Regions from separate parts of the Xanthomonas sp. WHRI 1810A genome, predicted to be linked through region 2. Evidence: riboswitches for the same ligand, from Rfam matches in the RefSeq annotation. Region 2 holds a riboswitch; the other holds the start of a gene.
The links. Region 2 has a riboswitch for manganese ahead of ABQX22_RS02820 (TMEM165/GDT1 family protein). Riboswitches for the same ligand answer to the same signal wherever they lie in the genome.
Positions count from the first base shown of each region.

Region 1: it holds a riboswitch for manganese, as region 2 does, so the genes downstream of both, mntP (manganese efflux pump MntP) here and ABQX22_RS02820 (TMEM165/GDT1 family protein) in region 2, are expected to answer to the same signal.

Region 1 covers NZ_JBEGED010000032.1:5,324-8,731, reverse strand. Annotated here, with positions in the region: gene ABQX22_RS26220 (putative bifunctional diguanylate cyclase/phosphodiesterase) at 1-1,752, shown strand, start outside; yybP-ykoY riboswitch at 1,803-1,982, shown strand; gene mntP (manganese efflux pump MntP) at 1,981-2,544, shown strand; gene ABQX22_RS26210 (DinB family protein) at 2,602-3,141, opposite strand; gene ABQX22_RS26205 (response regulator transcription factor) at 3,288-3,408, shown strand, end outside.
Region 2 covers NZ_JBEGED010000001.1:636,285-639,692, reverse strand. Annotated here, with positions in the region: gene ABQX22_RS02830 (SOS response-associated peptidase) at 1-262, shown strand, start outside; gene ABQX22_RS02825 (M48 family metallopeptidase) at 454-1,272, shown strand; gene ABQX22_RS02820 (TMEM165/GDT1 family protein) at 1,399-1,983, opposite strand; yybP-ykoY riboswitch at 2,073-2,194, opposite strand; gene ABQX22_RS02815 (class I SAM-dependent methyltransferase) at 2,233-3,231, opposite strand; gene ABQX22_RS02810 (2-hydroxyacid dehydrogenase) at 3,382-3,408, opposite strand, start outside.

The sequences.
Region 1 (3,408 bases), on a different contig from region 2:
GTGCACGCCAAGGATGCCATCCTCATCACCCAGGCCGAGCCGATCAATCAGCCCGGGCCGAAAATTGTCTATTGCAACCCCGCCTTCCTGGCCGTGACCGGGTTCGCTGCATCGGAAGTGATCGGCATGACACCGCGCATCCTGCAGTGCGACGAGACCAACCGCGCGACCCTGGACGTGATTCGTGCAGCGCTGGAGACGTGGCAGCCGGTCGAAGTGGAACTGATCAACGCCCGCAAAGACGGCAGCCGGTTCTGGGTACAGCTGAGCATTGTTCCCGTGGCGAACGAGCGCGGCTGGTTCACCCATTGGGTGTCGGTGCAACGCGACATCACTGAGCGCAAGGACGCCGAGCAGGTGCTGCGCCAGGCCCAGGCCGACCGCGACGCCAAGGTCGCCCTGGAGACCCGGCTGCTGGAACGCGAGCGCATCGAGGAAGAACTGTCCTACGCAGCGTTTCACGATGATCTGACCGAACTGCACAACCGCGCCTACCTCATGTCACGGCTGCTGAACATCTTCAATGGCGATACGCTGCCGCAGCAGACCCCGGCCGCCACGGTGCTGTTTCTCGACCTGGACCGCTTCAAGTTCGTCAACGACAGCCTGGGCCACCGGGCGGGGGATCACCTGTTGAAGGTGGTGGCTCGGCGCCTGGAAAGCTGCGTCCGGGAAGAGGACATCTTTGCCCGCGTCGGCGGCGACGAGTTTGCCATCCTGCTGACGGGGGACAACCAGGTAGCCCTGGCCGTGGAGCTGGCCCAGCGCGTGGTCAACCAACTGAGCCAGCTGGTGGTGATCGACGGCCACGACATTTTCACCTCGTGCAGCCTGGGTATCGTGACCGCAGACGCGACCCACCAGTCCCCCGAGGATCTGCTGCGCGACGCCGACGTCGCCATGTACGCCGCCAAGAAAGAAGGGCGGGGCCGTTGGATGATTTTCGACGCGTCGATGCGTAAGGCTGCGGTTGACGCCTTGCTCATGCAGAACGCCCTCAAGCAGGCCATTCCCCGCGACGAATTGTCGGTGGTCTATCAGCCGATCTACAACGTCAAGACCGGGGAAATCAGCGGCGTCGAAGCGCTGGTCCGGTGGCTGCACCCCGAGTTGGGCCACGTCCCGCCGGATGTGTTTATCTCGGTGGCCGAAGACAACGGCGTGATCCATGAACTGGGCCATTGGGTGATGCACCAGGCGTGCTGCGAACTGCAGCGCTGGAAGCAGGAATTCTCGTCGCTGAAACTGCACCTGAACGTCAACGTGTCGGGCATCGAACTCACCCGGCCGGGGTACCTCGCCCAGGTCGAAAGGATACTGGCCGCCACCGGCGTGTCCGCCCACGAACTTCAGATCGAGATCACCGAGTCGGTGTTTCTCCATGAGCCCGAGGCCACCGCCGCTGTGCTGGAGGGTGTTCGAGCGCTGGGCATCCGTGTGGCGCTGGACGACTTCGGCACCGGCTACAGTTCGCTGGGCTACATCGACCGCTATGCGCTGGATGCGATCAAGATCGACCGGTCGTTCGTCACCCGAATGATGTCCTTCGACCGCTGTGACGCCATCGTGCGAAGCATCCTGTCCCTGGGCCGGACGTTGAACCTGGGCATTGTCGCCGAGGGCGTCGAAACGCTGGCGCAGCTTCAACGGCTCAAGGAAATGGAGTGTCCGTATGTGCAGGGTTACCTGTTCAGCCCCCCGGTTCGCGCCGAAGAAGTGAGCACCTTGTTGCGCGCCTGGACCACCCGTTGAGGTGATTGCGCAATTATTAATGTTTTTTTCACATCGCAGTGTCTAGACTGCGCACCTTCGTTGGGGAGTAACCTGCTTTTGCGTCACTGCAGAAGCGTTCGTGTCAACATTCTCGGCAACCTGCCGTGGTGCGAACACCGTTTTCGGTTGGTGAGACCAGCGACACTTCCATGCCTAAAGTCGGGCGTGTGGTTGTGTCGTTGACTCATGGCCCGACTGGAAACAACCGTGAACCCCATTTCCCTGATTTTTCTCGCCCTGGCCATGTCCACGGACGCGTTTGCGGCCGCCATCGGCAAAGGCTCCAGCCTGCACAAACCGCGTTTCCTCGAGGCCCTGCGCACCGGTCTGATCTTTGGCGTGATCGAAGGCATCACGCCCATCATCGGCTGGGGCGTCGGCCAGGCCGCTTCGCGTTTCGTTGAGAGCTGGGATCACTGGATTGCCTTCACCCTGCTGCTGGTGCTGGGCCTGCACATGATCTACAACGGCCTCAAGCACGAAGAAGAAGCCGAAGAAAAACCCACCCAGCATTCCTTCATGATCCTGGCCGTCACGGCCTTTGCCACCAGCATCGATGCGCTGGCCGTGGGCGTGGGCCTGGCGTTTGTCGACGTGAATATTTTCGTCGCGGCGGCCGCCATCGGTGTGGCCACCATGACCATGGTGACCCTGGGCGTAATGCTGGGTCGGGTGCTGGGCACCGTGGTGGGCAAACGCGCGGAAATCATTGGCGGCCTCGTCCTGATGGTGGTCGGCGCCACCATCCTGTACGAGCATTTGAGCGCCTGATCCTCTCTCGGCAGGCTGACCCTGAGCTCGGCGCGCAAGCGGTGACGTCGCCCCGCGCTACGGCCAGATGTCAGCCTCGTTCAAGCCCAGCACGCGCATGTCCTCTTCGCGCAAACGGCCGTCGGCCTCCAGGAAAAACTCATCCAGTTGCGGCGGCGCTACGGGGGTGCCCGACAGCATGGCGTGGACCTGGCCGCGATGATGAATCTGATGCTCGAACAGGTGCAGCAGGAGACGGTCGATCCGTTCTTCGCAGATGCCATCCGCCCGGTCCAGCCTGACCGTTTGCGCCGCCCGTTCGCCAACCACCCCCGCGCAGAACCGCACCAGCAGACGGTCCGTGGTCCGTTGCAGGGCTGCCAGCTCGAGAAACGTCCGGCTCGGGCAAGACGGCGCGCTTTGTCCGGCCAGGTCCCCCGACAGCGCGGCCAGGTAGTAATCGTCGACATCGAGGATGTGGCAGAGGGTGTGCTGGATCGACGGAAAAAATCCGCAGCGCGGCGCCTTGTAGTCGGTGTCGCTCAACCCTTCGCACGCGGCCAGCAGACGGTGATTGGCCCACAGGTTATTCAGGGCTTGCGCGAGAAAGTAGTTCATGGCGGTGCTCGTCACGCAGGTGGGTCGATACGGCAGAGCATAGTTGAGGGCCACCATCCGGCGTGCACGATTTTCGCATGCCCATGCCCCATGGCCGTAGACTGGCCCGCTGTTTGAAACGTGATGTTGCACACAAGGGAGGGCCGATGCTCAAAGCACTGTGTATAGAAGACGACACGGACACCGCTCAGGAGATTGCTTCTGAACTCAGCCGCGGCGGTTTTCAGGTGGAGTGCGTCAGTGATGGTTCTCGCGGACTGGCCCGGG
Region 2 (3,408 bases):
TTTCGCGGCCATCTGGGAGGCTTACCCCGTGGAAGGGCACACCTATTTAAGCGTGGCCGTCATTACTCAGGCGGCCGCCAGTCAACGTCGACCGTTGATTCTGGATGCGCAAGGCCAGGCGGCCTGGTTGGCAGGGGACACGCCGTTGCCAGCGCTGCAAGCCCTGCTCGCCGCCCCGCAAACTGCCCTGCGAGAGCGGCCGCTGGCCAATCTGGTCAACGACCCGAAACTCAATGCGCCGGAATGCCTCACACCGATGTAATACTCACCAGATTCTGTGGGCGGGAGCTTGCTCGCGAGACATCAGCCGACGGTTGGAGATGCGTCGGATGTACGGGCCTTTCGCGAGCACGCTCCCTCCCACGGTTGTTTATCAAATGGCCAACGGCTGCCATCTGGCACATGCATACGGTATTGCCTAGGATGTGCGCGATGATTTTCAGGAGATTTTCGATGCGTCAGACATTTGCTTTATGTGCGTTGAGCGCGGCACTGCTACTGGGCGGTTGCTCAGCCGTCAACACCACCAGCGGCGATTCGGTGGGGGTTGAGCGCAAGCAGTACATGTTCAGCATGCTGTCCACCGATCAGGTCAACCAGATGTACGCCCAGTCCTATCAGGAGACCGTCACCGAGGCCACCACCAAAGGCGTGCTGGACAAGGACAGCGCCGAAGCCAAGCGTGTGCAGACGGTGGCCAAACGATTGATCGCCCAAGCGCCAAAGCTGCGGCCAGACGCGGCGCAGTGGCAGTGGGAAGTGAACCTGATCAAGAGCGATGACCTGAACGCCAACTGCGGCCCGGGTGGCAAGATCATCGTCTACACCGGCCTGATCGATACCTTGAAACTCAGCGACGACGAGCTGGCCGCAGTGATGGGACATGAAATCGCCCATGCCCTGCGTGAACACGGCCGCGAAGCCATGTCCAAGGCCTACGGCGTGCAGATCGCCAAACAGGGCGCTGGCGCATTTCTGGGATTGGGCCAGGACAGCCTGGCGCTGGCCGATACCGTGGTCAATTACAGCCTGACCCTGCCAAACAGCCGCTCCAACGAAAACGAAGCGGATTTGCTGGGCCTGGAGTTGTCGGCGCGGGCCGGTTACAACCCGAACGCGGCGATCACCCTGTGGCAGAAAATGACGGCCCAGGCCGGCACTTCGCAGCCGGAGTTCATGAGCACTCACCCGGCGTCGACCAATCGTATTGCGTCGTTGCAGGCCGCGATCCCGAAGGTCATGCCGTTATACGAACAAGCCCCGAAGTCCTAACGTTTTTGTAGGAGCTGACGAGCTGCCGAAGGCTGCGATGCGGTAAGCCTGACACACCGCGATCGCAGCCTTCGGCGGCTCGTCAGCTCCTACATCGATTGTGGTGGACCGGGGTTTGGCCCGAACTTACACCCACCCGCTAATCTGCATCGCCTTGTAAACCGCCACAATCGCCAGCACGAAGAACGCCGTGGCCGCGATACGGCGGATCAGTGTCAGCGGCAACTTCTCCGCCGCGAAATTCCCCGCCAGCACCACCGGCACATTGGCGATCAGCATCCCCAGCGTCGTGCCCAGAATCACCAGCCACAGATACGAATATTGCGCGGCGAGCATGACCGTGGCGATCTGGGTCTTGTCGCCGATTTCAGCAATGAAAAACGCAATCAGCGTGGTGACAAACGGTCCGAACTTGCGGCCAGTGCTGGCCTCCTCGTCGTCCATCTTGTCCGGGACCAGGGTCCACAAGGCGGTGGCGGTGAAGCTCGCGGCAAGAATCCAGTGCAGGGTGGCGTCGGATAGATAACTGCTGAACCAGGCGCCCACCGCGCCGGCGGCCGCATGGTTGGCCAGGGTCGCGGCTACAATGCCGGCGATGACGGGCCATGGCTTGCGAAAGCGGGCGGCGAGAATAAGCGCGAGGAGTTGGGTCTTGTCACCGATTTCCGCAAGTGCGACAACCGCGGTGGGGACCAACAGGGATTCCAGCATCAGTGGTTTTCCTAAGGGGCGGGTCGACACGGCTATGACACGTACAGCCTCCCCGCCCCGGGTAAGGTGTTCGTGTCATAGGTCTTGTCAAACCACCGATCCGTCTGGGCGGATCTGGGGTCGCACGCACCATGGTTATCTAACCAAGTATGTTGATGCGCGCCGGACGAGCATGGCGCTCGTGGGAGACTACTCCCCTAGGACGGAGCGGATTCTGCCTTTGCAGACCGCGTTGGGCAAGCGCTAATTTCAGGCCTTCTTGGCGCGATAAATTCGAAAGCCCTGGCCCTCGGCCATCGTGGCGCACGGGCCCAGATGCTGCTCGATGATCGGTTGGTAGCGCAGAAAACTATTGGCAACCAGGCGCAGTTCGCCGCCTTTTTTCAGATGATTGCGCGCTTTTCGCAGCAGGTTTTCCGAGGCGGCATAGTCGGTGTGCACGCCGGTGTGGAACGGCGGGTTGGTCAATATCGCGTCCAGATGCTCGGGCGCGGCGTCGATGCCATCGCCCGTCACGACCTCGGCTTCAAGCCCGTTGGCGGCCAGCGTCAGTTGACTGCTGGCCGTGGCGAATGCGTCGACATCCAGCAGCGTCACTCGGCTGTCGGGGTAGCGCCGCTTGACCGCAGCGCCCAAAACCCCCGCGCCACACCCGAAGTCCAGCACATGCCCACCGGGCAGGCGGTCCAGATTTTCCAGAAGCAGGGCTGACCCGCGATCCAGCCGGCCATGGCTGAACACGCCTGGCAGGCTGATGACCTTCAACGGCGCGTCGGCGGTGGGCACTTCAAAATGTTTGGCGAGGCTTTCCAGGGTGACGGCTTGCGGCGGCGTCTGCACCGTCACTTGCCAGAGCTGGCAATGGCGGGCGCTGTCGAGTTTGCGCGCACGGCCGAAGGGGCTCAGCTGGCGCGCGGCGGCTTCGATACCGGCGCGTTTTTCGCCGACCAGGAACAGCTCGCGTCCGTCCAGGCGAGAGGCGAGGGCGTTCAACAGGTAGTCGGTGAGGTCCCGAGCCTTGGGCAGGAATAGCACAGCGGCCTCGAACGAGGTGTCCGGCGCGTGGACCCCGAAATGCGTGCGTTCAGGGAAGCGCGCCTCCAGTGCGCCATGCTCCCCTGCGTGCCAGCTCCAGCCCTGCGCATTGGGCAGCTTGCCCATCAAATCGTCGGCGGGCAGGCCGGTCAGCAATAACGAACCCTGAAACAGCTGGGCCTGACGAAGTAACACTTCACTGCGCGGGTCCATCTTCGGCTCCTGAAAAAAGGGCGGAGTGTGAAACTCAACGCAGCACCGGTCAACTGTAGGAGCGCGCTTGCCCGCGATTGCGGTGTGTCATTCGATCATTGATTTACCGGCAGACGGCAATCGCGGGCAAGCGCGCTCCTACAAGCGTTGTTAGCTCACCACCCGAACCGGCGCACC